4 regions of the Neobacillus sp. GCM10023253 genome follow, and region 1 is predicted to be linked to each of the others. Evidence: predicted binding sites of a transcription regulator. Region 1 holds the regulator's gene; each other region holds the start of a gene.
The links. The regulator Rex, encoded in region 1, represses fermentation and respiration genes when NADH is low (regulators of the CRP and FNR family bind a similar motif). The targets are predictions, from matches to a motif close to TTGTGAAATATTTCACAA.

Region 1 (7,604 bases):
GGCTGATGCGTGAGGCAGAGGCAGTTCAAAACTTTATCGGAGGATTTCTATGAAACGTTCACCTTTGTTTTCTGGTTTGATTTATTTAATACTTGGTGCCCTGTTCACCTATTTTGCTATCGATGATGTCCAAAATAATGGCTGGGGCTTCTTCAGCTACCTTTTGGTCATCCTCGCCACCTTTGATTTTGGGTCAGCCTTAAAGATGATTGTTTTTCATTTTAAGTATAAGGGGCAAATGAAAAAATGAGGCTGTCACATTTAAACAGCCTCATTCTTATTAATCTTCGATTTCCTTTAGCGCAATCTGCTGATAAGTTTTAAAGAATGAATCACAGAATAAATCCCATTCGGCAGCGGCTTCCATCGAGGCCTCGCTTACTTCTCCTAAAACCGGTCGTTGTAATAAGTCTTCAAGCTGTTCGGAGAACTTTTTAATAGATTCTATCGGTGCACCTTCCAATACGCTAGCCACAAACTCGGCAGGTGAATACCAATCAGAAACCCTGGCCAAATCGCGGTAGATTTGCGTTAGAAGCAGATTACGCGGTCCCTCCCACTGTTCGTTTACGACCACATCGCGGAAGATACGCGGCAGCGACGAAAATTCCTCCATCACTCCATGACCAGCAAACACGGAGATAGCCTCCCGTAAAATTTCCGCCCCCTCATTCGTTGCACAGATTTTCTGCAGCAAGACAAGTTCACGCAGATTAAATAACTTTTTCCTAACTTCAATTGGATGGTCCGATTTAATTCCTGGATTAAGCGGCTTATCCAGCTGCAAGAAAAGATTATAGATTTTGAATGCCCCCGCCGTCGTTCGCTCAGCGGCATGCTGGAGTCGTTTCAACTTGCTTGCTGCGAGTGGATAGTCTTTTACCTTCTTTCCAAAAACACTTCGGAAATCACTGTACAAATTTGCCTCCCGAGAGGCCCTCAGCATAAACCCAGCACAGGCAATTCCAATTTCCAACCGCGACAAGGTCAATACAATTCCGACTGCAACTGCAATCCCCTTATCCTTTGGACCGATTGGATAGGCGCGCGCCCCCTTATATTGAATCTCCCCTGTTGGCAGCTCGGCTGTGCCAAGCTTCCATTTGATCCGATTAATCTCGTACCCGTTGCGTTTCTCCTTCTCCTTATCCCCCGGAAGCCAGGATGGTACGATAAATGTCGAAACTTTGTCAGTTCCCGATATTTTTGCCGTTACCACCGAATAATCGGCATGAGCCGCAGAACAGAAAAACTTATTCCCATACAAACGATAACACTTGCCTTCCGGAACCGCTTCCAAAACATTGGCCGGCAAATCAGAACCACCCTGGATTTCTGTCATAAATTGAGCGCCAATGGCAAATTCGCCATTTAGCCCTTCTTTTGTATGATTTAATATATCTTGAAGTTCTGGATAATCCTCATCCGGAAACTGGTCAAGCAAAGCCACTAAACCATGTGTACAAGTAAGCGGACAGGTTACTCCCGCCTCACCCAGCTGGTGAATTAGCATTCTTTTCACAAAGCTTTCCCAAGGTGTCATATTTCTGGAAAAAAGACCTTCTCCGAAAATTTCATTCTCTAATTGATGAACTTCTTGAGGACGGACAATCCGGTCAATCCGATTATTAAAAGCATCAAAGTGAAGCATGTAGGGGCGGACTTCCGGCCTGGCAATTCTTTCAGCTAACCGGTTCCATTTTGCAGATACTGTTGGCGAAAAGGATAATAGTTTTTCGTGGACTTGGCTGTGCTGAGAACCCGTAAATTTCTTAACCGCTTTTTGTAAAAACGGTTCATCACGATACCAATCAAGGTTGTCACGTTTTTCGAGAAATTCATCAAAGCTGTAAGAATTTTTTCCTTTCGCTTCTGTCTCTTGGGAAACAAGCTTCATAAAAACGCCACTCTCCTCATGAATGATAATTCATAATTTTCAATTTAATTTTAAATGTAAGGATATGGCAGCGTCAAATATAAGTAGAAAACAAAAAAAAGGCCGAACTAATCAGACCTCATAAAAAGATATCTTTATTGCTGCGCCCTTCTATAACGGTATTGGTTCCACTGAAAATAAATAAAGCATCCGATGCAAAAACCTAGAATTGCCACAAAGGCAGCCACCGCGACAAGAATCGTGAACACATAGCCAACACCATTCCATCCCAGCAGGAATCCTACAAATCCAATTCCCAAACACGATACGGCAATTTTTTGATTAAATTGCTGCTGCTCCCAATCCTCAGGGATATAAGCCTTTGGGTCCTTTCTTAAAAATAGTTTTGCTATTTGCATAATCGGATTAAATCCGAATAAAAGACCAGACATACCGGCAACAAACGGCACTAACAAAAACCATTCCTGTCCGGATAACCATGTTAACACAACACTTAAAACAATCGTCCACTGGTTTGTTTTCACAAGCGGCCGTGGGATTGAACGAACTTTTTCTGTCATTTTAATTCCAACCTTTCCTATTGGATTACGATAATTACTCGTGTAATCATTTTACCCGCTTCAACTCCCTTTGTATAGTGATCTGTTTAGGAAAAATGTTTCCAAACGAAAAATGGGCCTCTCACCATTTTGGCGAGAAGCCCATTGATTATTTATTCTTCTACTTCGTGGTTTGGATAATGCTTTAAAAAGTAAACAAGTGATTGCAGCTCCACCGCCAGGTCAATATGATGCACGCGGATCGATGAAGGTACATTCAGTCTCGCTGGTGTAAAGTTTAAAATCCCTTTTACATTCGTTTTCACAAGCTTGTCTGTAATCTGCTGTGCAACCGGGGCCGGCACCGTCAAAATCGCCACCGAAATATTTTCCTCAATCAAATACTGTTCTATATCGTCCATCGAATAAACGGGAACATCGCCTATCGAACCGCCAATTTTTCCGGGGTCCACATCGAAGGCACAAGCGATTTTTGTATTATTATTTTTTAAAAAATTGTAGTGTAAAAAGGCTGTGCCGAGATTACCCACCCCGATTAACGCTACCTTTGTTAATTCATCTTGATCAAGTGTTTTCCGGAAAAACGATAACAAATAGTTTACGTTATAGCCGTACCCCTTTTTCCCAAGGGCCCCGAAATAAGAGAAATCCCTGCGAATAGTGGCCGAGTCCACCTTTACTGCTTCACTCAATTCTGCAGATGACACCCTCTGCTTGCCAGAAGAATGAAGGTTTTGTAAAAATCGATAATATAAGGGCAGACGCTTTGCTGTTGCCTGTGGTATTTTCATCGTTTCATTGGACATATTTCTCCCACCCTTCAATTTTAATGGATATATTAGATTTCTCTTCTAAAATCACCGTTTTTGCCGCCGGTTTTTTCCACCAGAAAGGTTGGTCCAATCACCATCCCTTTATCAACTGCCTTACACATATCATAGACGGTCAGGGCACAAACAGAGGCGGCTGTTAGCGCTTCCATCTCAACCCCCGTACTGCCTTTGGTTTTCACTGATGCAGCAATATGCAGTGTATATTGTTCCTGCCCGGCCTGCTCCCACGAAAAACTAATATTGATACCTGTCAATGGAATCGGGTGGCACATTGGAATGATATCCCATGTCTTTTTCGCTGCCATCACTGCAGCAACCTGGGCAACTGCTAAGACATCGCCCTTTTTCATTTCGTGGTTTGTAATTTTTTCATAAATTTCAGTGCATACGGATATGCTTGACTGGGCTATCGCCGTGCGTGCCGTTTCCGGCTTATCGCTGACATCGACCATCTTGGCCCGGCCTTCTTCATTAAAATGAGTAAATTCAGCCATAAAGAAAATCCTCCTACAAAAAATAATACATTATTTTTTTGTCTATGTGTGTGAAACTTTGAACTAACAGTATATTTTTTTATCATTCCATTAAAAAATTTCACTTCATTGCCGACTTCCGGGTAATACGGTACACTAGTCGTAAGGTAATAGAGGTGAAAAAGATGATTTTATTACAGGTTAACCAACTACAAAAATATTATGGTGCTGAACTTATTTTATCGAATATAAAACTGGAATTACAATCCCGTGACCGTGTTGCTTTAGTCGGCCGTAACGGAGCTGGGAAATCAACATTATTGAAAATAATCGCCGGAGAAATGGGCTATGACGGCGGCGAAATCATTAAACCAAAGGATGCTACCATTGGTTATTTGGCGCAAAATACGGGTTTAGAGTCCCATTTGTCCATCTGGGAGGAAATGCTGACGGTTTTCGAGCATCTTCAGGCGATGGAAAAATCGCTCCGGAAGCTGGAAGAACAAATGGCCAATCCTGCTGTTTTCGGGGACCCAGGAAAATATGAAAAGGTATTAAAGGAATATGATGAACTGCAAGTTCAATTTAAAGAGCAGGGCGGCTATCAGTATGAAGCCGATATCCGCTCTGTCTTGCATGGATTAAATTTTTCTGATACTACGTTAATGATTTCAAGTCTAAGCGGCGGACAAAAAACGCGTCTTGCGCTCGGCAAGCTGCTGCTGACAAGACCTGATATTTTAATTCTGGACGAGCCTACCAACCACTTGGATATCGAAACCCTTTCCTGGCTTGAGCAATATCTGCAGGGCTACGCTGGCGCTATTTTAATTGTTTCGCATGACCGCTATTTTTTGGATAAAGTCGTTACAGAGGTGTATGAACTATCGCGCCGTCAAATTCAGCGATTTACCGGAAATTATAGCTCTTATCTTGATCAGAAAGCGGCCAATTATGAACGCGACATGAAGGTTTATGAAAAGCAGCAGGAGGAAATTGCCGCCTTAAAGGATTTCATCCAGCGCAACATCGCAAGGGCCACTACTACTAAGAGGGCGCAAAGCCGGAGGAAGAAGCTTGAAAAAATAGAAATCATGGACCGGCCATTAGGCGATGAAAAATCCGCTTCCTTCTCATTTGAAATTGAGAAGCAAAGCGGCAATGATGTGTTGATTGTTGATTCACTAGCTGTCGGCTATGATGGCGAGAAGGTTTCCAAGGATATTTCCTTTCGTGTGTATAAAGGCGACAGCATTGCCCTTGTCGGCCCTAACGGAATCGGGAAGTCGACCCTTTTAAAAACAATTATTAAAAAGCTTCCCGCTTTGGCTGGAACTATTCAATACGGAACCAATTTGTCCATCGGGTATTACGATCAGGAACAAGCCAACCTAACTTCCAATAAACGGGTCTTAAACGAACTATGGGATGAATATCCACTTAAACCGGAAAAGGAAATCCGCACGGTGCTTGGGAATTTTTTATTTTCCGGTGATGATGTGCTTAAAAACGTTTTGTCCTTAAGCGGCGGCGAAAAAGCCCGCCTAGCCCTTGCCAAGCTAATGCTCGAGAAAGCAAATTTATTAATATTGGACGAACCTACCAACCATTTGGATTTGGACAGCAAGGAAGTACTTGAGAATGCCTTAATTGATTATCCAGGTACTATTTTGTTTGTCTCACACGACCGTTATTTTATTAACAGAATCGCAACTAAGGTACTAGAATTGAGCCCCGAGGGCAGCACTGAATACCTCGGCGACTACGATTATTATGTGGATAAAAAGCTGGAGCAGGAGGAACTTACGGCACTTGCATTGGCTGCCTCCCAGAAGAAGGTTTCTGCTTTAGAGCCTGCTGAAAAAAACAGTTATCAACAGGATAAAGAAACTAAAAAACTGGAACGCCAGAGAAAACGCAAATTGGAAGAAATCGAGGAACGCATTTCAGAGCTTGAAGAAGAGATTCAGAATTATGAACAGCAATTATGCGAGCCAGAAGTTTTTCAGGACCATGAAAAGGTTTTAGAGATTAATTTAAAAAATGAAAAGGCTAAGGCCGAGCTTGACGAATTAATGGAAGAATGGGCCGAACTGGCAGAATAATGTGGATAACCGGACTGCTGGAGTCCGGTTTTTTAATGTGCTTGTAATCCAAAAGGCCTAATTTTCCACAGAATTATTCACATTGTAAATGCCATTATTTCAGTTATCCAATTAACTTTTCCACATTATCCACAAAAAAACGTCTATTTATCCACATTATCAACATTACCCACTGAATTATCCACAAGTCATTTGAATTTTCCACTTTTTCAAAAAAATTTTATCCACAAAATTGCTATTTTTATATTAGCCAAAATTTAATCAAATGTTTGTTTAACTCTTAAAATGCCTATATTTTAAGCATTTGCCGTTTTCAATCAATCGTTTGATTAGTTTATTGCCCATATCAATTAAACGTTTGATTAGTTTATCAACCAAATCAATCAAACGTTTAATTAGATTTTTTTATAAAGAAAACTCGCCGATTGGCGAGCCCCTAAGGGCGAAGACAGAGGCGTAGTTGCACTTATGCGTTAAGGAAGTATAAAGCTTTCGACAGAAAGTTTATACTTTCTTATTAGCTTAAAAAAGACCCTTCCTTGTTAGGAAAGGTCAGGTGTTATATGTTTCTATATCCAATCCAGGTATTGCGTTTAGTGATAAGTCTGCTCGAATTCCCTTTTCAAACATGACACTTCCGGCAGCGGCTATCATGGCTGCGTTGTCTGTGCATAAGGATAATGGAGGAATGACTAATTCAACATCCACTTTATCTGAAAATGCCTTTTCCAAGGCTGCTCGAAGCCCCTTATTGGCTGCTACTCCTCCGGCCAATAATATTTGGTTGACACCATATTCTGCAACGGCTCTTACGGTCTTCGTCACCAATACGTCAATGACACTTTCCTGAAAGCTCGCGGCCAGATTCTCCGGAGCAATCGTCTCACCACGCTGCTCGGCATTATGAACCGTATTAATGACCGCTGATTTTAAGCCGCTAAAGCTAAAATCATAGGAGCCTTCCTCCAGCCAGGCTCGGGGCAAATCAATAGTCGGACTGCCTTCATGGGCCAAACGGTCAATATGCGGACCGCCTGGATATGGCAGATTTAACGTTCTTGCAACCTTATCATAGGCTTCCCCCGCTGCGTCATCCCTTGTTTCCCCAATTACCTCAAATTGTCCATGCTCTTTCATATAGACAAGCTCCGTATGGCCCCCTGAGACCACTAAAGCCAACAAAGGGAATTTCAGCTCTGTCACCAGCCTGTTTGCATAAATATGACCGGCAATATGATGGACTGGCACAAGCGGTTTATTATGAGCAAACGCGAGTGCTTTGGCGGCATTGACGCCAATTAATAGGGCACCCACCAGACCTGGCCCTTCCGTTACCGCAACAGCATCAATTTCGGCAAATGATAGATTCGCCTGCTTTAATGCCTCTTCTATCACGACCGTGATCTGTTCAACATGATGACGTGAGGCAATTTCCGGAACGACCCCGCCAAACCGTTTATGACTTTCAATCTGCGAGGCAACCACATTGGCCGTTATCTCTCGGCCATTTTTGATAATCGCCACCGCCGTTTCATCACAGCTTGTTTCAATTCCTAATATCAACTGATCTTTTTTCATAAATTCACCCACATTACCAGCGCATCCTCCAAATTATCTGAGTAATAATTTTTCCGGATTCCGCCATTTTGAAACCCCAATTTTCGATAAAGAGACTGAGCGACATGATTCGTTACCCTTACCTCTAAGGTCATGCTTCTTGCACCCCTCTCACGGCA
Region 2 (7,604 bases), on a different contig from region 1:
ATCTTGAAAATGTTGACCGCTCACAGCTTGGACTAAAAGGGTCACCTACGGTTGTCGGCAAAATGTTCACACCTCCACGGCCTGAAGGCGGGAAAAAGCTAGATGGTTCAGCCGATGAGCAGGTAGGTCAGCTAATGGATATTCTGATGGAGAAAAAAGACCTGTTTACATTACAGTCAACTAAATAATGTTAATAAATTTTAGGGTATAGAGCAGGGAGGGGTCTTAAATGAATCTTGACGATTACCGTGGAGTCTGGGTATTCATTGAACAAAATGACGGCAAAATTGAAGATGTTTCACTAGAATTGCTGGGTGCCGGCAGGAAGCTGGCAGATAAGCTTGAGGTCCCATTAGGGGGATTCTTGCTGGGCAATCAAATAAGGCCATTAGCTAATCAGGTTATTTCTTATGGGGCTGACGAGGTCTACGTAATTGACCATCCAGTTTTGAAGGATTATCGTACAGAATCCTATATGAGCGGTGTTATGCTGCTAGCGCAAAAATATATGCCGGAAATTATTCTTTACGGTGCAACACCCAACGGAAAGGACTTGGCAAGTGCTGTTGCAACTGATTTAGTTACAGGATTAACAGCAGATACGACGATGCTGGATGTGGACGTAGATAATAGATTGCTAGAAGCAAGCCGGCCGGCATTCGGCGGTAATATTATGGCAACGATTCTCTGTAAGAAGCATCGCCCGCAAATGGCAACAGTAAGACCTAAAGTAATGAAGGCACTTGAGCCGGATGCAGGAAGACAAGGAAAGATCATTGAAGAGAAAATAGCTCTGAACGAAGCGGAAATGCGTACAAAAGTACTACAAATTGTGAATGACGTAACAAAAAAAGCTAAATTAGCCGATGCCCATGTCATCGTATGCGGTGGCAAAGGATTGGGCGACCTGCAAAATTTCCAGCTAATCCATGAATTGGCGGAAACAATCGGCGCAAGCGTAGGCGGAACCCGCGATGTGGTTGAAGCAGGATGGCTGCCTCATGAGCAGCAGGTTGGACAGACAGGAGAAACGGTCACACCGAAAATTTATTTTGCCATTGGAGTATCCGGAGCGATTCAGCATGTGGTAGGTATGAAGAATTCCGAGTTTATAATTGCCATCAACAAAGACCCGAACGCCCCGATTTTTGACGTGGCAACGTACGGCATTGTAGGAGACGCAATGGAAATTATCCCTAAACTAATCGAGCAATTTAAAAAGCTTAAAGCTGAAAAGGGCGGTGAACTGAGCTATGCCTGAGAAGTTTGACGTGATTGTGGTAGGGGCTGGCCCTGCAGGAACCTCTTGTGCTTACACTTGTGCTAAAAACGGTTTAAATGTGCTGCTGATTGAACGTGGAGAGTACCCAGGGGCAAAAAACGTTATGGGTGGAGTATTGTACCGCCAGCAAATGGAAGAATTGATTCCTGAATTTTGGAAAGAAGCGCCGCTTGAAAGACCAGTCATTGAACAGCGGTTCTGGATGATGGACAAAGAATCAGTTCTTTCGTTCGGATATAAGGGCCTTGAATGGGGTGTCGAGCCATATAATAACTTTACAGTTCTAAGGGCCCAGTTTGACCAATGGTTCGCAAAGAAAGCTGTGGATGCAGGAGCGCTTCTAATTACCGAAACAGTTGTCACGGAATGTATTGTAGAAAACGGCAAGGTAGTTGGCGTCCGCACCGACCGGCCGGATGGTGAGGTTTTTGCAGATGTAGTCGTCCTTGCTGACGGAGTTAACTCGCTGTTATCCAAACAGCTTGGGTTTCATAAGGAGTTCCGCCCGGACGAAGTGGCGCTGACAGTTATGGAAGTTGTTAATCTTCCAAAAGAAAAAATAAATGACCGCTTCAATTTGGAGGACAACCAAGGCTGCACAATTGAGATCTTTGGAGATTCCACAAAAGGAAATCTGGGTACGGCTTTCCTATATACCAACAAAGAGAGTTTGAATATCGGTGTGGGGACAACACTATCGAGTATGATAAAAGCAAAAATGAAGCCCTATGAACTGCTGGATTACTTAAAGAATCATCCGATGGTCAAGCCGTTCATTGCCGGCGGCGAGTCTGCTGAATATCTTGCCCACCTCATTCCGGAAGGCGGCTACCGCTCAGTTCCTAAAGTGGCAGGTAACGGAGTTATTGTTGTTGGGGACGCTGCCCAGCTTGTTAACGCTATTCATCGTGAAGGTTCGAACATGGCGATGCATTCTGGCTTATTGGCTGCTGAGACTGTCATTGAGGCGCACCGCCACGGCAATTTCAGCGAATCAATGTTAAATAACTACCGCGAGGCCCTTTATAATAGCTTTATCATCAAAGATTTAGAGAAGTACAAAGATGCGGCCCATACATTCGAAAAATACCCGCAATATTTTAAAGAGTATGTTCCGATGATGAATCAGGCAGCTAGCAAATTCTTTACGGTTGATGGCACGCCAAAACGTGATAAACAAAAGCAAATTATTAAGAATATGACCTCACAAAGAGGAACGCTTCGCGTATTGCAAGATCTCTATCGTGCTTGGAAGGCGGTGAAATAATGTCAACGAAGAATATTGAGGAAAAACAGTATCTTCTCAGGTTTAAGTGTGACACAAAGTCCCATCTTACCGTTCTTGATCATGACGTTTGCATGACCCAATGTCCTGATAAAATTTGTACAGTATTTTGCCCAGCCGAGGTATATAAGTGGGAAGGAACGCGGATGCAGGTAGGTTATGAAGGCTGTCACGAATGCGGAAGCTGCCGGATTGGCTGTCCTTACCAAAATATTAAATGGGAATATCCAAAAGGCGGACACGGGATTGTCTTCAGGTTAGCATAAAAAAAGGTGCTGTTTGCTATTGCAGGCAGCACCTTTTTTAGCTAATTGCAATTTACACTATATGTATATTTTTTCACAAAGGATTATAAAAAGAAGGTGAAGCTAGAAGGTAAGTATTTACAGGGTCAGCTTATTTTCTCTAAAAGGGCTGCCGAGGAAAGTTCATCTTTTTTGCAGGAGGCTGCAAGCGAGGAAGCAAGGGTTATGGCATGATCCATTTGTTCCATATTTTCTGAGTAATAATATGGCTTTTTCCAATTGAAGTCGCCGTCATTTGCGGCTGGATATATACTGACTTTCCAATGATAATAAATCCGTGGCTGAGGGAGCTGAACCCCTTCTACGGCTATTAGCCAATGTGTAGAATTGGATTCTGGAATATAGGCATCTGTATCCTTAAGCGAAACAAGATCATTTGCACCAATTGGTAAAAATGCCGTTTGATAAAAGTCATGATAATTTGGGGTTTTCAATATATTTACCTCCCTTTCATAATATCTAACTTTATTATATGAAACTATAAAGATTTTTTTGAGTGATAAATGTTATAATTTTTCAAAAAAATAAAACGTTTTCAAAAAGTTGTCAATAATATTATGAGGAAGTTGTAATTTGGGTATAGATGTGACGATTGTCACTACATAATTGTAATGGCGCTTTTATACTGAAAGCAGAAGATTGAAAGAGGTGAATGTAATGAGCAGTTGTATGAGCGGTTTCGGCGGGATGCCGAGTGCTGAGCTAAAAAGTAAGGGATTAAGGCAATTGAAAGAAGAACATCCCCCATTAAGAAGCCAAATGGAAGGATTGTTCAGCCTAACTCAAAAAATTGATAAAGATATTGATATAGAAGTTAATTTCCAAGAGTTAATTACGAAGGTAAAAGAATTTCAGGCAGCGCTTGACCCGCATTCGGAAAGAGAAGAAGGTGTGCTGTTCCCAATGATGGGGACTTATATTGGGACAACTTCTGGACCAATAGCGGTAATGGAGTATGAGCATGACCAAGCAAAAGCACATATTAAATCCTTTCTTGAGCAGGCAGCCGGCAGCCCTGCTTCACCTGATGAATTAAAAAAATTAGCTGGATACATCCAAAATGCTTACTTTATTTTAACGGAGCATTTTAACAAGGAAGAAAACGTCCTTTTTCCAATGGCCGAGCGAATGCTCTCTGATGAAGAAAAAGAAGAGTTATATCAAAGAATTCAAGAAATTAAGTAAAAAGGATGGGCATAGATTCCATCCTTTTTACTTTTTCTATCATATAAACATTTAGGATAAGAAGTGTGACTTTGCCGTTAATTGACAGAGGTTCGAAATTTTTTTATAATAATTTTGAAATCGAGATATTATGGGTGTTTTGCTTTTGAGGGCAATTTCCCAATAAAGATAAAGGATGAGTTGTTATGGAAAAAGATTCAACAGCCGTTTCGCTAAAGCTATTTATTGTTCTCTCAAGAGCCTATAAAGCCATTAATGAACACGTCAATAAAGTGATCCAAGCAAGCGGTTTAAACCCAACTGAGTTTGCCGTATTAGAGCTTCTTTACCACAAAGGCGACCAGCCGCTGCAACAAATTGGTGCAAAAATCCTGCTTGCGAGCGGAAGCATTACATATGTTGTCGATAAGCTGGAACAAAAGGGATTATTGAGAAGGAGCGCCTGCCCGACAGATAGACGTGTGATTTTTGCGCAAATAACAGATGAGGGGAAAAAATTGATTCAGGATATTTTTCCTGAACATGCCCAACAAATTGATAAGCTTATGTCAAGTTTATCTGATTCCGAAAAGCTGGAGGCAATTGACTTGTTAAAAAAATTAGGTCTGCCTGCAGGAAAATTTTAATACGGCTTTTAGTCGTATTTTTTTTGGCAAAAAGGAATATTAATCAATAGTGTCGAAATGAATATAGCCGAAAAAAATGAAAAAGGGGGTTTTTTCATGGGCTTTGAACAGTATACATACATACGACCTAACTTAGACGAGGTTCGGGCAAAATTTAATGAAGCATTAGAGCGTTTCAAAAACGCTGAATCAGTGGAAAAGCAGAGCGGGGCCATGAATGAAATCAATCAACTGAGAAATGACTTGGGGACGATGTTCAATCTTTGTAATATTCGACATACCATTGATACGAATGATGAATTTTATAAAAATGAGCAGGATTACATGGATGAAATCCAGCCTGAGGTGGAAGGGTTAATCACAGGATATTATCATGCTTTGGTTGATTCCAAATTCCGCCCGCAATTGGAAAATAAATGGGGCACTCAGCTTTTCGCCCTTGCTGAAAGTCAGCTAAAGACGTTTAAACCGGAAATTGTTCCTTTGCTGCAAAGGGAAAACCGATTATCGTCAGAATACACCAAGCTTGTTGCATCGGCGAAAATCGAATTTGAAGGGGAAGAGCGTACACTTGCGCAAATCGACCCGTTTATTGAATCGACAGACCGGGAGATGCGCAAACGCGCCAGCACGGCGAAATTTGGCTTCTTTGCAGAGCATGAAGCGGAGTTTGACCGGATTTATGATGAATTGGTAAAGGTGCGGACCGAGATTGCTCACGCCTTGGGTTATAAAAACTTTGTCGAGCTTGGTTATAACCGCATGATGAGAACCGATTACAACGCCGAGATGGTGGCTAATTTCCGTCAGCAGGTAAAGGACTTTATTGTTCCAATTGCCTCTAAGCTAAAAGAGCGGCAGCGGGAACGGCTTGGCCTCGATAAATTAAAATTCTATGATGAAGGCTTTGTGTTCGAGACCGGAAACGCTGTACCGAAGGGTAGTCCTGAATGGATCATTGAGAACGGGCAAAGAATGTATCAGGATCTTTCAAAGGAAACCGGAGAATTTTTTACCTTTATGATGGAAAATAATCTGATGGACCTTGTTGCCAAGAAGGGGAAGGCAAGCGGGGGCTACTGCACATACATTGAAAATCATAAAGCGCCATTCATTTTCTCAAATTTCAATGGTACCTCTGGTGATATTGATGTCCTGACCCATGAGGCAGGCCATGCCTTCCAGGTTTATTCGAGCCGTCAGTTTGAAATACCTGAATATAACTGGCCAACCTATGAGGCATGTGAAATTCATTCGATGAGTATGGAATTTTTCACATGGCCATGGATGGACCTATTCTTTAAAGAAGACACCGATAAATATAAGTTTTCTCATCTTAGTGATGCGCTCTTATTCCTTCCATACGGAGTTTCCGTTGATGAATTCCAGCACTGGGTTTATGACACCCCAGAAGCCACGCCAACAGAGCGCAAGCAAAAATGGCGGGAAATTGAGAAAAAGTATTTGCCGCATAAAAATTATGACGGCAATGAGTATCTGGAGAACGGCGGTTTCTGGCAGCGTCAGGGACATATTTATAATTCACCGTTCTATTATATTGACTATACGCTTGCGCAAATTTGCGCCTTCCAATTCTGGAAGCGGTCAAGGGAGAATCATCAAGAGGCATGGGCAGACTATGTCAAGCTTTGTAAGCTTGGAGGTTCTATGTCATTTACTAAACTAGTGGAAGCAGCCAATTTAATATCACCATTTAAAACCGGCTGTGTAGAATCTGTTGTTGGTGAAATCGAGAATTGGCTGAATTCGGTTGATGATAAAAAGCTATAAAAAAAGCGAAGCTGCAGGGCTTCGCTCAGGCTGTCGAGAAATTATCGACAGCTTTTTATTTTATTCATTTTCTTTCGTGATTCACCGCGTTAATTTATTATAATATTATTAATATATTGCTTTTCAATAAGTCTGTTGATTGGCGCTCCAGGCACTTCGCTTTCCGCGGGCGTGACGGGAAGCCTCCTCGGCGCTACGCTTCTGCGGGGTCTCCCCTGCCCCGTACTCCCGCAGGAGTCTTCGTGCCTTCCGCGCCAATCAACAGGCCCATTAGCAGGGATAAACATTAAAAGTTTGGTAATTTAGGTTTGGACAAAATAAAAAATTGCCGAGAAAAATACCCTTTCTCGACAATCTGAGCGAAGACGTAGGGATTCGCTTTTTATTTTTAATCTGTCACCTTTTCAGTGACAACTTTGATTTGGCCATCTTCTAAAATAGCAGCAAGTTGTTTAGCATCTGGCTGGTCTAAAATAAAATCAGTAATTTTATCCTCGAGCTGTTCCTGAATGGCGCGTCTTAATGGACGAGCGCCAAATGCAGGATGGTAGCCAAGTTCAGCTAATTTTCCTTTCGCTTCTACTGAAATGGTTAGTTCAATGTTTTGTTCTTTTAATGTTTCTTGTAACTCAGAAGCCATTAGGTCGACAATTGATAAGATATGCTCTTTATCCAGTGGTTTAAATTCAATGATGCTGTCAAAGCGGTTTAAAAATTCCGGCTTGAAGAAGCTGCCAAGAGAGTCAAGGATGCTAGCTTCTTCCACAGCATTGGATGTTCCAAAGCCAACGTGAATGTTTTTGTGCCCAACGCCGGCATTACTTGTCATGATAATGACGGTGTCCTTAAAGCTTACCACTTTTCCTTGGCTGTCAGTAAGACGTCCGTCCTCAAGTATTTGCAGGAACATATGCATGACGTCAGGATGGGCCTTTTCTATCTCATCCAGGAGAATAATGCTATATGGATTACGGCGGACTTTTTCGGTTAATTGACCAGCCTCCTCATGGCCGACATAACCTGGAGGAGAACCAATTAATTTTGATACGCTGTGTTTTTCCATGTATTCGCTCATATCAAGTCGAATCATCGAATCCTTTGTGCCAAATAATTCTTCTGCAAGAGTCTTA
Region 3 (7,604 bases), on a different contig from region 1:
GAGGTTGCTGCTGTCAAATGAAAGTGTCCTGTTACCCAAATGGTATTATGGACAACCTGGTCCATTTGGTTGGAAGCATTGATGATACCGCCGGCACCAGCAGGAATGAATGAAGCCATACCAATGAATGGGACTGTGAAACGGGCATCATTCCAAGGAAGCACTTTAAACCAGCCAAATAAACCAGTAGCTCCTTTAGAACGGCCATATCTCTCAAACGTTGCGAACAGAGAGAAGGCTGTCATTAAGGACGGGATAATAACCATGAATGTTAAGATAACCTGAATAAATTTCCAAGCTGGATCAATACCCGGTTCTGTCAACTGGTGGTGGAAACCAACCGGAATTGAGAAAAGCAAGAATAAGATAAAAGATAAACGAGCCAATGAATCTGAGAAAATCTTTCCGCCGATAATTTTTGGGATAATTGCATACCAGCACATATATGCAGGCAATAGCCAGAAATACACTAGCGGGTGACCGAAATACCAGAATAACGTACGGCTGATTAGAACATCAACAGTATCTACTAAACCTAAAGACCAAGGCAGCAATTGGAATAGAACAGTTGCAGCAACCCCTAAGGTAGCCACAATCCACATCACCGTGTTGATAACAGCCATAAAGCTTAACAACGGGCTTGGTTTGCCAGGGTTGTTTTTCCGCCATTTTGCATAGGTCATAATTTGTGCAGCGCCATCAACCCAGCTGCCGACAACCACAAAGGTTAATCCTAAATAAAAGATCCAGTGTGCTTTAAGTGGTGCATAGAATGTATAAAGTACAGATGCTTCATTTAATAGAATCATCGTTCCAGACATAAGGGTACCGGCAGTCATTAACCAGAAACCAATCCAGCCGGTGCGTCTGGCCGCTGGAGAATGTGTTCCCGCAGTTCTGGATACAGCCGCATATTGAAATCCCATGATAAAGAATGTTGTTAAAACGAGCCCCATTAAAACACCATGAGCTGTTAAAATTTGATAGTAGCCAATTCCCCAAGGCAGTTCAAATTTTCCGGAACGGACAAGGGTTTGTAGTAATCCCATCAGACCGCCGAGAGCGAGTGCTCCGAAAGCCACAAAGAAATGCGCCATGGATAGCTTCGCGTCACGTGGGTCAACCTTTACTTTCGCTGCTGCGTTAACCATTATTTAACCACCTCAATCTTCGAGAACATTAAATGGTGCCCTGTACCACAGTATTCGTTACAAACAACTAGAAATTCGCCGGCTTTGTCAAAGGTTGTTGTATACTCGCTGACATAGCCCGGTTCAAGCATCATATTGATATTGGTTCCGGCCATTTCAAAGCCATGGACAACATCCTTGGTGGTAGCGATTACTTTCACCTTTGCTCCAAGCGGAACCTCAACCTTTGCTGGGTTATAAGAGAAAGCAGATGCGACAAATACGAGTTCATAATCCCACTCTTTGCCTTCAACCTTATGAAGTCCCGGCTTATCGAAAGGTTTTGTGGTATCAACCTTTTCCGGATTTATTGTAGTTAAACAGCTTGCTGGTTTGTTGCCAAGGTAAAAAGCGCTGACACCGACTACTGTTAAAAAGACAACGAGACAGCCGATTCCAAACGTCAGCCAGATTTTTTCAAATTTATGCATATGCATATGTAATTCCCCCCTTTATTCCCTAAAAACGGTCTACGAACAGATAGTAAACTGAAACCCATGAAACAATGATAAATAGCCCCAGAATGAATACAGACGCCAGTGTCCCCTTTAAAGAAGAACTGTCTTCGATCTCTGTTTGGTGCTTTGTCTTTAGTTCCGCCTTTGCCATCCCCCTACACTCCCTTCAGAAAATGAAAAGTAAATAAATGATTTCTCTTTCATAATACAAAACAATTTTGAAAGTAAAATATCAAATTCAAGAATTCACAAATTGTTCATTCCTTAGTTATCTACTATGGTAATGTTAATAAGTTGGTATAACAGTGATTAAAGTCACAATTACCCACCTGTAATTGTGACTAAAGTGTGAAACATCACACCAAGCCTGTGATGTAGATAATTGATAATTTGATTACGTAATGGATGATCGGCAATTCGTTTTTTGTCACAATTCTCTGTAAAAAAAATATGATAATAATAAAAATCTTTTTCTTTGGAAGTGGTTGGTTTGGAGAAATATTATTGCGAACATTGCCGTCTTTTGTATAATAAGATTGAAATTTGTAAGGTTTGCGGGACATTGGCGGGAAATAAAATAAAAATTGAGGTTCAAAAGCAACCAGAAAAATAAGAGTCAGGATAAGTTAGAGAATTGGAAAAGTTTATATAATGAAGGAATAACTATTACAAGATATAATAAACATGCACAACAACAACAACCTTCAAAACGTTTACTTCTCCGAATGGGGAAGTTTTTTTTTTTTGTGTCTGGAATAATTTTCTTTAAATTGGCAAAAAATACCCTTACCTTTGGTTAAGGAGAATGATGTATGCCTACAATTCTTTCCATTGCAGAAGTTATTCCTCCATATGAAATTAAACAGACGCAGGCGACAGAGTTTGCAAGGGAATTGTTTTCTGGTTCATTTAAAGAAATTGGGCGGTTATTAAAGGCTTTTGAAAATGGACTTATTGAGAAAAGATATTTTGTTAATCCCGTAGGCTGGTTTCAGGAGAATCATTCCTTTGAGGAAAAGAACAATGTCTACATCGAATCGGCCGTTACCCTTGGGAGGGAGGCAATTGTAAAATGTCTGGATAACAATCAGTTTCTTAAGAAAAGAATTCCTTACGAAGACATTGATGCCATTTTTTATATTTCCACCACAGGGATTGCAACTCCAAGTATAGAAGCAAGAATAATGAACCTGCTGCCTTTTCATCTCCACACGAAACGAATCCCAATCTGGGGATTGGGCTGTGCAGGCGGTGCTGCAGGTCTTGCCCGTGCCTTTGAATATTGCATGGCCTTTCCAAAAGCTAAAGTCCTTGTTCTTTCTGTTGAACTTTGCAGTATTACCTTTCAGCGAAATGATCTATCGAAGAGCAATTTAATCGGGACATCTCTTTTTGCAGACGGGGTTGCCTGTGCGTTAATATGTGGTGATTCCTGCGATATCGGGGATTTTCGCTTAAAAACCACATACCCGTCCATATTAGCGGTTCAATCCGCACTGCTCCCCGATTCTTTGGATGTGATGGGCTGGGATATAAAAAATGAAGGATTGTTTGTCCGGTTTTCTCGTGATATACCAAAAATCGTACATAATTGGCTAAAGCCAGTGGCAGAAGAATTTTTACATGAGCACCGGCTTCAAATAGATAAAGTAGACTATTTCATTGCCCATCCTGGCGGTAAAAAGGTGTTGGATGCCTATGTTGAATCACTTGGAATACCTGCGTCGATGACAGACGTTTCGCTTGAAGTGTTAAAAAACTTTGGAAATATGTCTTCTGCTACCATTCTTTATGTGTTGAAACAATATATGGAAATGGATATTCCACGTGGGTCAAATGGGCTTTGTGCCGCTCTTGGACCGGGTTTCAGTTCGGAAATGCTTCTATTGAGGTGGTTTGATTGAGGGACTTGCTGCCATTTATTAGCTTTATGGGTTTCATCATTTTTCAGCGTGCAGCAGAGATTTTATTCGCAAAAAGAAATGAAAAATGGATGAAGAGTAAGGGAGCACTTGAATTTGGCATTGTCCACTACCGCTGGATTGTCCTTGTGCATGTACTATTTTTACTTAGCTTTAGTATGGAAAAGTTCATCTTTAATCACGGGTTATCACCTCAATGGCTGATTATTTTTATTGCTTTTATCTTCGCCCAGGCCTTGAGGATATGGGCACTTGCCTCACTGGGCAGGTATTGGAACACGAAAATACTCGTGCTTCCAAATGCAGACGTTATACGTAAAGGTCCGTACCGTTTTATAAAGCATCCGAATTATTTCGTTGTTTGTGTGGAAATCCTTGTCATTCCTTTACTGTTTCAGGCGTATTATACTGCCTGTTTATTTACAGTATTGAATATCATGGTGCTTGCCATCCGTATTCCCGAGGAAGAAAGGGCGCTTGAATGCTACAGCGAATATAACGGAGTTTTTCATGACTGCCGCCGTTTCTTGCCAAAGTTTGTTAAATAACTGTGACAATAATCTGCAAAGTATTGAAAATGATTATCACCTGTGTTAGAATTTGATTAACAATGAAAGTCATTCTCAACTAAGAGTCTGATTAAGGGAAGGTGTTACATATGACCTATGCTTTCGTCGGCGGAACCATTTTAATCTACGCATTTGTCATGAAGCACGTCTTAAAAAATGTCACCCAATAAATATATTTAGCATTAAATGAAGCCAGGGAATATTCCTTGGCTTTTTTTTAGTATGTCAAGATAGGAAAAGTTCGATTTATCGTATAAAATAAACATATTATCATGTTGTTTAAGGGGAATTAGTTTAAATGATCAAAATAGCCGATCAAAATGAAACGATACAAACATTAAAACAAAAAATAATTGCCATATATGAATATTTAATGGAGCAAAACGATGTTCAAAATGCGCAAAAAATTAAGCAGCTTGCTCGAAAATTAGAAAACCGCGAATTCGCGATAGCGTTTTGCGGCCATTTTTCCGCAGGCAAATCAACCATGATCAACCGGGTCGTAGGGGAAAAACTGCTTCCCTCAAGTCCAATTCCGACAAGTGCAAACCTTGTAAAGGTAAAGTCCGGAGAGGATTATGCCAAGGTCTTTTTTAAAAACGAGAAACCACGGCTTTATTTAGCGCCGTATGATTATGAAATGGTCAAAAGGTATGCTAAGGATGGCGATAAAATCGAGGAAATCGAGATCAGCCATAGCGACTCAAACCTGCCTGCCAATACCGTAATAATGGACACACCGGGAATTGATTCAGCAGATGATGCCCACCGCATTGCCACTGAGTCAGCCATCCATCTAGCTGATTTAATCTTTTATGTGATGGACTATAACCATGTCCAGGCAGAGTTGAATTTCCTGTTCACAAAGGAATTGGCGGAAGCAGGTAAAGAGGTTTATTTAGTTATTAATCAAATTGATAAGCACAAGGATGAAGAGTTAAGTTTTGCCGATTTTCAAAAAAGTGTCGTTGATGCCTTCGCCTCATGGGGAGTTAGACCGGCACGGATTTTTTATACTTCACTAAAGGATGAAAAGAACCCCCGCAATGAATTTCAGGCATTACAGAAATTTATTGCGGATAAATTGGCAGCAAAGGATCAATTGCTTATTCCGTCCGTTTTCCATTCGTTGAAAAAAATCGTCCAGGACCATATCAACCAGGCGGCAAAGCAGGATGAAGAAAAGCTTCTTCCATATCATGAGCTATTAAATGAATTAACTGAGGAGGAAAAAGAGGGTCTGTTGAATTCCTTCCACCAGATTAAAGACAGCTTGACTAGGCTTGCCGGAGGAACGGACGTTAAGGAAAAGTCATTTGATGAAGAAATAGCGCAAATTTTGAAGAATGCTTATATTATGCCTTTCCAGACAAGGGAAATGGCAGAGAAGTATCTAGAAGCATGCCAACCTAATTTTAAAGTAGGCTTTCTTTTTTCAAAGCAAAAAACGCAAGAGGAAAAAAATGCGCGACTGGAGATTTTTTATCAGGATATTCTTGAAAAATCAAAATCCCAGCTTGAATGGCATTTACGTGAATTCCTGCTCCGTACATTAAAGGAAACAGAACTGGACCAAGGAGACCTGCTAGGGCTCGCTCAGGGCTATGTCGTTACCATTCCTAAAGATGTCCTGATCAACACGATAAAGCCTGGTGCCCGCCTATCCGGCGAATACCTGCTTCACTACACAGAAGATGTGGCGAATGAAATAAAACGGATCGCCCGAAACCGACTTGCTGAGTTCAAAGAAAAATATCTAAATGCACTAAAGGAACAGGAGTCAAAATTAAACGAACAATTTGCCAAGGAATTCAATAAACAGGAACGCTATGTAAAAGCCTTAACAGAGCTCGATAAATACGAAGAGGCTATTGTTGCAAAAGAAAACAACCTTATGAACCTATTGAACAATCCGCAAGGACTTGAAGATGGCCATTACCAACTTTTCGACCTGCAGGAAGAGGAATTTGAACTAATTAAATCTGAAATGGAACCGGATTCCCATAAGGCTGACATGAAGAAGGAAAGCAAGCAAGTACCTGCACAAATCAGTCATGCTGAAACAACAAATAATGGCTCTAAGGGTGAAGGGAACAACGAAGCAGAGGACCGTCTGCTACGCACCATTGACAAGCTTCTCAACGCTTCCAAGCTAATTAACGGTTTGCCGGGCTTTCAAAAGCTGGCAGGTGAATTGGCGGAAAAAGCAGGCCGGCTTGAAACTCAGGGCTTTACCGTAGCCTTATTCGGTGCGTTTAGTGCAGGGAAATCGTCCTTTGCCAACGCGCTGATGGGGGAAAAGGTTTTACCGGTTTCACCAAACCCCACTACAGCAGCAATTAATAAAATAAAACCAGTCACGGCTGAATATACGCATGGGACTGTCCTTGTAAAGTTTAAAGAACGAGAAGCAATGCTCGATGACGTCAACCGCTCGCTTAAGGTCTTTGAATTACATGCGGCCGATTTCAAGGCTGCCGCTAAAATCATTGAAGGAATCATCTACGAGCAAAGCCAGGAAGGGATCGTTGAGAAGACTCATTATGCCTTCTTACAGGCGTTTCTTAAAGGTTATGCCTCTTTTGTTGAACTGCTCGGAACGGTTAAGGTTACAAGTTTAGACGAATTTCACGATTTTGTCGCCAAAGAAGAAAAATCCTGTTACGTGGAATGGATTGAACTCTATTATGACTGCGAACTGACGAGAAAAGGGATTACGCTCGTTGATACGCCAGGGGCGGACTCCATCAATGCCCGCCATACAGGAGTAGCCTTTGACTATATCAAAAATTCAGATGCCATATTATTTGTCACGTATTATAACCATGCTTTTTCAAAAGCTGACCGGGAATTTTTAATACAATTGGGGCGGGTAAAGGAATCGTTCCAAATGGACAAAATGTTCTTTATTATAAATGCGATTGACCTCGCCGAAGATGAAGAGGAAAAGGAAGCGGTGGTGGACTATGTTTCAGAGCAGCTGGTGAAGTATGGAATCCGGAATCCGCATCTATATCCTTTATCAAGCCTAGAGGCCTTAAAGGAAAAAATAGACTCAGCAGCGGTTTCCAGGTCAGGGATGAGCCAGTTTGAAAATAGTTTTTATCACTTTATTTCAAATGATTTAACCGAAATGGCGATTTCAGCGGCACAGAATGAATTGAACCGTGTCCATGAATTGGTAGAACGGCTCATCAAAAGCTCGCTGGAGGACAAGAACGTTAAAGAACAAAAACGCCGTGATATTGAAGGACAGAAGAATATGATTCAAGAGCTGTTTGCAAAACAAACGGTCGAATCAATGGAAAACCGCCTGTTCCAAGAGGCTGATGAATTAATTTATTATATTAAGCAACGGGTTTTCTTACGGTTTGGCGATTTCTTTAAAGAGGCCTTTAATCCTTCAACCTTAAGGGACGATGGCCGCAACTTGAAGAAGGCACTGCAAATGGCACTTGATGAATT
Region 4 (7,604 bases), on a different contig from region 1:
GTTCGTACATATCTAATAAAACGTTATATTTATTCCCTTCATAACCCCAGTACCCGATAAATCGCTTTGTCATTGCGACCAGTTTCTCTAAGTATGGCTTGAACATATTGAAGTCAGCTTTTTCTTTGGCTTCTTCCCAAACACTCTCGGCATTTGATTGAAGAATGACAAATTCTCTGTATTCTTCCGCAGGAATTTTTTTGTTTAACTCATAGTTCTTTTTGCATTCTTCAAGAATTTTTCTTGTTCTATCGGACAATACAGCTTTTGAAAGCCCAGCTATGTAGGCTGCCATCTCCTCTGATGTCGACATTTTAAATACCTCGGAGGACAGCACGCCAATCACTTCTGACCTCTGCCCCACTCCCTGTTTAGGAGCGCCTGTCCGTAAGTCCCAGTAAATTAAACCAAGGGCTTCGTGATAAGCGGTCATTTTCTTAACATACTCTAAGAATTCCTTTTCAAATTGCTCTGTATTCATTGTCTTTCCCCCTTTCTCGCTATAAATTTTAACATATTTCAGACAAATCATACGGATAAATGAAAACTCGTCGATTCGCGAGTCCGATAGGACGAAGACAGAGGCATAGTTGAATTTATGCGTTAGGAAATTATAAATTTGAGAAAATTTATAATTTCCTATTAGCTAAAAAAACAACAGAAACGAATTTCTGTTGTAAAATAGGTTTATAGGAAAAAAGAGGTTTTAACTGATAAATAAATAGAAACAAATTTTAGATTGGGTGAAGATACAAAGTCTTGTAAGAGCGCAACCTCTAAAAAAATTACTTCTTGTTAACGGCTACCTTCCAAACTTCTGGGCCTTCTTCAAGGTATTCCCAAGAAAATTGCTCTGGTCTTTCCATCATAAATTGGTAAAGCAGCGGTCTTGGATCATGGTCATTGACAATCTGCATGGTTTCACCTGATGCCAATTCATCAAATGCCTTAAAGATGGTTGGATGCTTTTCTCTTGGTGGATAATCTGGTACATTGATAACTTTTGCGTAGGTTTGCATCATTATCACTCCTTTAATTGGGTTAACTTCTCTTTTATTATAGAAAAACTTAGGTTAGGACTTAGTGAGTACCATCACAGTTGAAATATGATTTTGTTCATAAGGGAGGCAAGTCTAAATGAAAGAATTAGTTGGTTTATGTAAATGCTGTGGGAAAGAGATTTATTGTTTGGATGGATTCTTTAATGGAGTGATTACCGAGGATAAACAGTCATATTGCTTCGACTGCTACGAAGAAGTGAAAGAAGAGAAAAATCCGCAAAGCTAAAGCCTTGCGGATTTTTACTATTAATCTTCATCAATGGATAAATCTTTAACCGGAAGTCGTTCTCCCTCTTTATGCGTTGGTTTACGCAGGTTAAATAGGGCCTTAATACAGAAGAGTACCAGGATAATTACACCGATTAAGAAGATGGTATCAGGTACCGCACGCCAGGTTAAAATGGTTTGCACCAGATCCTTTTGCAGGAAGGAGGAAGCGCGGCTTGCTGCATAGCCGTGATAAAATGCCTCTTTTATTTGCATAAATCCAACTGGAAGCAAGGACAAGAAGACCATTCCTGCAAGACCAATGTTTAACAGAATGCAGCTTATCTTAAGCCATTTGTCATTCCAGGCCTCAGGCTTCACAATATTCCTTAACGAATAAAGAAGTACTGCACAGGCAAACATCCCGTAAACACCCATCATCGAAGCATGTCCATGGGTTGGTGTTAAGAATTGTCCATGTTCGAAATAGGCTACCGCTGGCAGATTAATTAAGAAACCAAGTACCCCGGCACCGACAAGGTTCCAAATCGCAACAGAAATCAAGAACCAGAACGTACCTTTGTAAGGGAAGTCGACACCGCCGTCACGCATCATTTTGTACTGCTCATAAGCTTCAAGAATTAACAATGTCAATGGAATAACTTCCAATGCAGAGAAGACTGCACCTAGACCAATCCATACTTCAGCTGAACCATTATAGTAATAATGGTGTCCGATACCGATTACGCCGCTGCCAAGAAGCAGGGTTAATTGGAAATATAATTGTCTTACCGTTGATTTCTTGGTTACGAGACCTAATTGAACTAATAAGAAACCAATAACAACGACTGCAAAAACTTCAAAAATACCTTCTACCCATAGATGGATAATCCACCAGCGCCAATAGTCGGCAAATGTAAAGCTTGTACCTGGGTTGATAAATAAGGCAAAGATATAAAAAGCCGGTACCGCAATCGCAGAGTAGAATAGTAAGTGTATCAATCCGCCTTTGTCAGACTCTTTCTTAAGCCCTGCTTTAATACCACGGAATACGATAAACAGCCAGATTAGCATTCCCACTATTAAGATAAGCTGCCAAACTCGTCCAAGCTCAATATATTCCCAACCGGTATGGCCAAACAAGAACCAGGCATTTCCCAATTTTCCATTGGCACCAAGCCACTCGCCAACCATACTTCCGCCAACAAGAACCACTAATGCCCAGAATAAAATATCAACTAAAAGACCTTGCTTTTTTGGTTCATAACCGCCAACTAACGGGGCAACATAGATTCCCATACCCAGCCATGCGGTTGCAATCCAGAAAATCGCCAGCTGCAAGTGATAGCCTTTGGAAATATTAAATGGAAGAATATCATGGATCCACTTAATTCCAAAAAAGCTGTCTGGCTCGATATAATAGTGGGCTAACAAAGCCCCAAACATACACTGAACAAAGAATAATACCGATACAACCGTAAAATACTTACCTGTTTTCACCTGTGAACTTGTTACAGGCATCTTGCGCAAATCAATACGAGGGAAGTTTCCTTCTTTATATGCTTCCTGCATACCAAATTGATAACGATAGAATAGATATAAGATGATCCCTACCATTAAAATTAGGATTGTAACGCTAGCACCGCTCCACCAAATAGCGGAAAAGGATAGATGGTTACCGGCATCTTCAAAATATGGCCAGTTATTCGTGTAAGTGATTTTGTCTCCAGGACGAACCGTACTTGAAAGCCAAGCTGTCCAGAAGAAGAAATCAGAGATTTGTTTGATTTGGTCACCTTTGTCAACATAGGCACGGTCTGTTGATGGTATATCAGAATCTTTGATTAGATTAGCTTTTAAACCCCAGCCATCGCCTTTTGTAAAAATATCCTTATAGTAAGCTCTAACTTTTTCAAGGCCATTTACTTGTGCGTCTGTCAGCTTTAATGTATCTTTACTCGCATCATAGCGATTTTTGCGCATTTCTTTAATAACTTGGTTTTTGATAATCTGCTTTTCATCTTCAGTTAATGAAGCAAATTTTTTATCATATTGCTGTTCCGCTTTAAAATCCTGCATTCCTTCTGTATAGATTTTTAAAGACTCTGCTGTATAATCCGGACCCATATAGGAACCATGTCCTAACACGGTACCGTAGTCCATTAAGCCATACTTTTGCCAGACAGCTTGTCCTCCCATAATGGATTTTTTCGTTAATATAACTTCACCTTTCGAATTGGTTACTTCCAATGGTCTTGGCGCCTGCTCTTTAAAGATCCAATAGCCGCCGCCAAGCAGAACGGTAAAGCTGATTAAGATGGTAATAATTAAAATGGATTTTAAAAGTGCGTTTTTATTTTCTTTTACCACGCTCTTCGGCTGTGTCCCCTGCTGTATTTCCATTTCCTTCATCCCTTTCTGGTTATCAATCCGAGAAGTATTGTAGTCCTAAAAAAAAGTCAAAATAGTGACTTTTATCACACATATTATTTTTTGTATACTTTTTCACAAATTTGTCACATTGAGAACTATTTTCATTAAAATCCATTGAGCTATGACGCTCATCACATATCTTAGGGGATTACACTGCTACAATGTTATTAAACAAACGATTAAAGAGGTGTTGATTTTATGGGACAAAGAAAAATTGAACTAGATGTGCGTGAGGATATAAAGAATAAACTCGAACCATTTCAAAAGATTATGGAGGCAGTAAAAGAATTAAATAATGATGGAGATGTGTTCATTCTTCATGCACCGTTTAAGCCGGTGCCACTATTTACTGTCTTAAAGGCAAAGGGCTTTACCCATGAAGAAGAAGAATTAGAGAAAAAGCATTGGAAAGTAGTTTTCACAAAGAAAAGCTAAAAGTGATTTGGAGTGTGATTTGCAATGATTTTGGATAATCGCGGCCTCGAACCGCCGCAGCCGATGATGCGAACCTTAGCCGCTTTAGAAGGGTTAGGCGAAGGGGAAGTTTTAACGATAATTAATGATAGAAGACCGATGTTTCTATATGAACAGCTTGAAGAATTAGGATATCAACAAAAAACAGAACAACAACCAGACGGAAGTTTTAAAATAGAAATCTTCCGCTAGGAAGGTGAGTCATATGCTTCCTCAGAATTTAGGAACTGAAACAAATATTAAACTACCTTTTTCATTTATACTTTTTAGTTTAATTGCCCTTGTCGCCTCACAGATTCTGCTGTTGGTAAATGGGCATATGATGACGGATGGAACTTTTCGCATACCTGCCATTTGGTCGGCAGCCCACCTCTTAATCCTAGGCTGGGCCTTAATGGTGGCGATGGGTGCAATGTACCAGCTTGTTCCGGTTGCGTTTTTGACAAAAATTTGGAATGAGAAATTTGGATTTGTTCAATTTTTCATCACCGCAGCAGGGGTTGCCTCTTTTTCGGCCATGCTCTATTTAGCACCGCAAAATGCCGTCATTCCTGGTGTCATTACGCTTATCGGAATCTTTATGTTCTTATTCCAGATGCTAATGACGCTAAGAACACAAGCAAACCCTAACATTCTTACTGCTTTTGTGGGAACGGCTTTAGTTTGCTTGTTTTTGACCATATTCTTGGGAATTACGATGATTTACAGTATGCAAACAGGCTTTCTCGGTGAACATTACCAAGCCATCTTTAAAAGCCATCTTTTATTGGGACTAACCGGTTGGTTTACTTTATTAATCTTTGGCTTTTCCTATAAGATGGTGCCGATGTTTTCTTTGGCCCATGGTTTTCCGATGGTGCAGGCACGATATGTGTACGGAATCTATGTATCCGGGCTTGTCCTTTCAATCATTTCTTTCTTTATTAACAGCAGTATTTTATTAATGATTGGATTCTTCCTGCTATTGGCCGGCTTCTCTGTTTTCAGCTGGCATATTAGTATCATCGTTAAAAAAAGGTTAAAGAAAAAGCTCGATAAACCATTTTCCTTCGCCCTTTCTGCGATTGGTTTTGGGAATGTGATTCATGCAGCGGCCTTTATGCTCCTGTTCAGCAGCAAGTTTGCCAGTCTTATTGGGCCGCTTCTATATTGCTATATACTGTTGTGGATTGTCCTAAGTATTGTCGGATATTTATATAAAATTGTTCCATTCTTGTGGTGGACCTATAAATACAGCAAAGAAATAGGAAAGGCTAAAGTTCCTTCGTTAAAGGAAATGATGAATGAAAAATTGATTGTGCCTGTCTTATCAATATTCATCGGTTCCGTACTAGTTGTCTTTTTGGCACTTTTATTAAAAACAACGATTCTCTTTAATTTGAGCCAGTTTGTTCTGTCTGTAGCGATACTTACTATTGCAAGCAGCATTTTCAGTGTTCTAAAAAAATAATGAGGTGAGTTACCATGAATCTCGAGGAGAAAATTTTTGAAGAATTAAAAAGCGTTTATGACCCGGAGTTAGGCATCAATGTTGTAGATTTAGGGTTAATTTATAGTGTGGGGATTACAGAAGAAAATGATATTTCGATTACAATGACACTGACCACTCCTGGCTGTCCGCTTCACAATAGTATCACAAGCGGAGTCCGTTATTGTGTCGAAGGAATCGAGGAAGTAAACAAGGTTGACGTTAACCTTGTTTGGCAGCCGGCCTGGTCACCGGATAAAATGACCGAAGACGGCCGCCGCGCCCTTGGCAGATAGCAAAAAGAGGCTGACAGTTCATTGTCAGCCTCTTTTTTTATTCCTTACCCTTCAATTACTTTAGTCGGCAATACTTCTTTTATCTTTTGCAGTACATCTTGTTCTAGAGGTTCTTCCAACAGGATATGGACAGTGCCTTGATCCTGTTCACTTCTTATCAGCCGACCCACACCTTGCCGTAATCTAAGCAACATGTAAGGAAGGTCCACCTCATTAAATGGGTCAGCCATTCCTTCCTTTTTGGCCGAAAAAACGGGGTCATTCGGCGGGAAAGGCAGTGAAAAAATCAGGACATTTTCCAGTGAGCGGCCGGGGATGTCAAGACCCTCCCATAGGTGGATGGAGCAAAGCACCGAATTTTCCTCATTTTGAAACTTGGAGACTAGTGTGCTAATCTCCTCATCACCTTCATAGTAGATTGGAAACTTCTGCTCTTCTTTTAGCCGTTCCTTTAAATTCCTCATTTCATCATGATTATTTAAAAGAATAAGAGCCCGCCCTTCTGTCAAACTGACTTTCTCAATCACATAATCGATTTTTTTATTGATGGCATCTTGTTTAAAAGATGGCAGGAATACCTTCATTTTCTCGTCATAATCAAATGGGGAAGCAACCGAACAAGAAAGGTAATCATCAACCCCTAAACTGGACGCGATATAATCAAAAGATTTCTGATTGGACATGGTGGCGGATGAGAAGATATAAGGCTTTTTCTGGGAAAATACCTCTTCCCGTAAAACCTCCTCCACCATTTTCGGCATGATGACAAGGGTACGCTCACCACTGCTTTCTTCCAGCCAAGTAATTCCATTTAGCTCTTGAAGGAAGAGTGATAAGGAATATGTGATTTGCTCCAAGTATTCCTCAACAATTTTTAAATCATATTCGTTGATAACAAACATTTCACTTTCAAAGACAAGTTCCTCTTCCAATGACTGTAATATCGAAAGAAGTTTACGGCAATTTTTCATGACCAAAGGGTGCCTATGAATGATCTCTTTATCCGATCCCATTGCGGGTTGTGAAAACTGTGCTAGGCAATCGAAGAATTCATCATTATCGACAAGCGCTTGTTCTATCGTATAAAGTGTTTTTTCGCGGACATCATTTTCCATTAGTCTGGTTAAGAGTGTATCAAGCGTGTAATCTGTAAACCGGTAGCTTAGCGCCTTCTGTGCCGCATATTCAAGCAAATGCCCTTCATCAAATACCACTGATGAATGTTCCGGCAATAGCGGCAGCTGACCTTCCCGTTTCCGGGCCTCTTTTGTCCAAACATGCTCCATATAAAAATCATGGGAACAAATAATTATATCCTTTGCATGCCGATAGAATTCCCGGTGTAAGGTGAGACCACAGCGATGGCGCTTTTCACATGAGAAACAGTCCTGGAGCTTGTCCCAGCTGACAGTTTGCCATACTTCATCGGAAAGTGCTGGATAGTCTCTTCTGTCGCCGTACTTTTCAAATTGCATCATGGAACCTTCCATATGAACAAAATCAGGAAGATTCTCATAAATATCAAGAACTTCATCAGAAAAATGACTATTTCTGCCATTTTCGAGCTTTCTTAAGCATAAGTATTGATCTTGGGATTTGGCCAAGCGGACATCTATATTCAAGTTTAGAGCCTGCTCAAGCTTGGCAATATCTCCTTCCTTCTTC

Region 2: ACFPA1_RS01375 (hemerythrin domain-containing protein) is a predicted target of Rex. The motif match lies at 3,456-3,473, and genes of this name have one in related genera.
Region 3: ACFPA1_RS14405 (cytochrome c oxidase subunit 2A) is a predicted target of Rex. The motif match lies at 1,995-2,012, and genes of this name have one in related genera.
Region 4: ACFPA1_RS14435 (nitric-oxide reductase large subunit) is a predicted target of Rex. The motif match lies at 3,762-3,779, and genes of this name have one in related genera.

The regions. Positions count from the first base shown of each region.
Region 1 covers NZ_JBHSHV010000011.1:1,888-9,491, reverse strand. The annotation lists gene ACFPA1_RS13795 (CPBP family intramembrane glutamic endopeptidase) at 1-53, shown strand, start outside; gene ACFPA1_RS13790 (YdiK family protein) at 50-250, shown strand; gene ACFPA1_RS13785 (acyl-CoA dehydrogenase family protein) at 281-1,897, opposite strand; gene ACFPA1_RS13780 (DUF4395 domain-containing protein) at 2,032-2,457, opposite strand; gene ACFPA1_RS13775 (redox-sensing transcriptional repressor Rex) at 2,610-3,263, opposite strand; gene moaC (cyclic pyranopterin monophosphate synthase MoaC) at 3,296-3,784, opposite strand; gene ACFPA1_RS13765 (ABC-F family ATP-binding cassette domain-containing protein) at 3,949-5,868, shown strand; gene tsaD (tRNA (adenosine(37)-N6)-threonylcarbamoyltransferase complex transferase subunit TsaD) at 6,421-7,446, opposite strand; gene rimI (ribosomal protein S18-alanine N-acetyltransferase) at 7,443-7,604, opposite strand, start outside.
Region 2 covers NZ_JBHSHV010000003.1:197,673-205,276, forward strand. The annotation lists gene ACFPA1_RS01350 (electron transfer flavoprotein subunit beta/FixA family protein) at 1-188, shown strand, start outside; gene ACFPA1_RS01355 (electron transfer flavoprotein subunit alpha/FixB family protein) at 230-1,261, shown strand; gene ACFPA1_RS01360 (FAD-dependent oxidoreductase) at 1,254-2,549, shown strand; gene ACFPA1_RS01365 (ferredoxin family protein) at 2,549-2,833, shown strand; gene ACFPA1_RS01370 (hypothetical protein) at 2,959-3,306, opposite strand; gene ACFPA1_RS01375 (hemerythrin domain-containing protein) at 3,530-4,057, shown strand; gene ACFPA1_RS01380 (MarR family winged helix-turn-helix transcriptional regulator) at 4,243-4,683, shown strand; gene ACFPA1_RS01385 (M3 family oligoendopeptidase) at 4,780-6,474, shown strand; gene ACFPA1_RS01390 (ATP-dependent Clp protease ATP-binding subunit) at 6,863-7,604, opposite strand, start outside.
Region 3 covers NZ_JBHSHV010000012.1:79,450-87,053, reverse strand. The annotation lists gene ACFPA1_RS14415 (b(o/a)3-type cytochrome-c oxidase subunit 1) at 1-1,151, opposite strand, end outside; gene ACFPA1_RS14410 (cytochrome c oxidase subunit II) at 1,151-1,627, opposite strand; gene ACFPA1_RS14405 (cytochrome c oxidase subunit 2A) at 1,650-1,799, opposite strand; gene ACFPA1_RS14400 (type III polyketide synthase) at 2,461-3,552, shown strand; gene ACFPA1_RS14395 (isoprenylcysteine carboxyl methyltransferase family protein) at 3,549-4,118, shown strand; gene ACFPA1_RS14390 (dynamin family protein) at 4,438-7,604, shown strand, end outside.
Region 4 covers NZ_JBHSHV010000012.1:89,347-96,950, forward strand. The annotation lists gene ACFPA1_RS14420 (carboxypeptidase M32) at 1-481, opposite strand, end outside; gene ACFPA1_RS14425 (DUF2249 domain-containing protein) at 786-1,019, opposite strand; gene ACFPA1_RS14430 (hypothetical protein) at 1,138-1,287, shown strand; gene ACFPA1_RS14435 (nitric-oxide reductase large subunit) at 1,308-3,671, opposite strand; gene ACFPA1_RS14440 (DUF2249 domain-containing protein) at 3,900-4,136, shown strand; gene ACFPA1_RS14445 (DUF2249 domain-containing protein) at 4,161-4,367, shown strand; gene ACFPA1_RS14450 (hypothetical protein) at 4,381-5,625, shown strand; gene ACFPA1_RS14455 (metal-sulfur cluster assembly factor) at 5,640-5,939, shown strand; gene ACFPA1_RS14460 (ATP-dependent DNA helicase) at 5,984-7,604, opposite strand, start outside.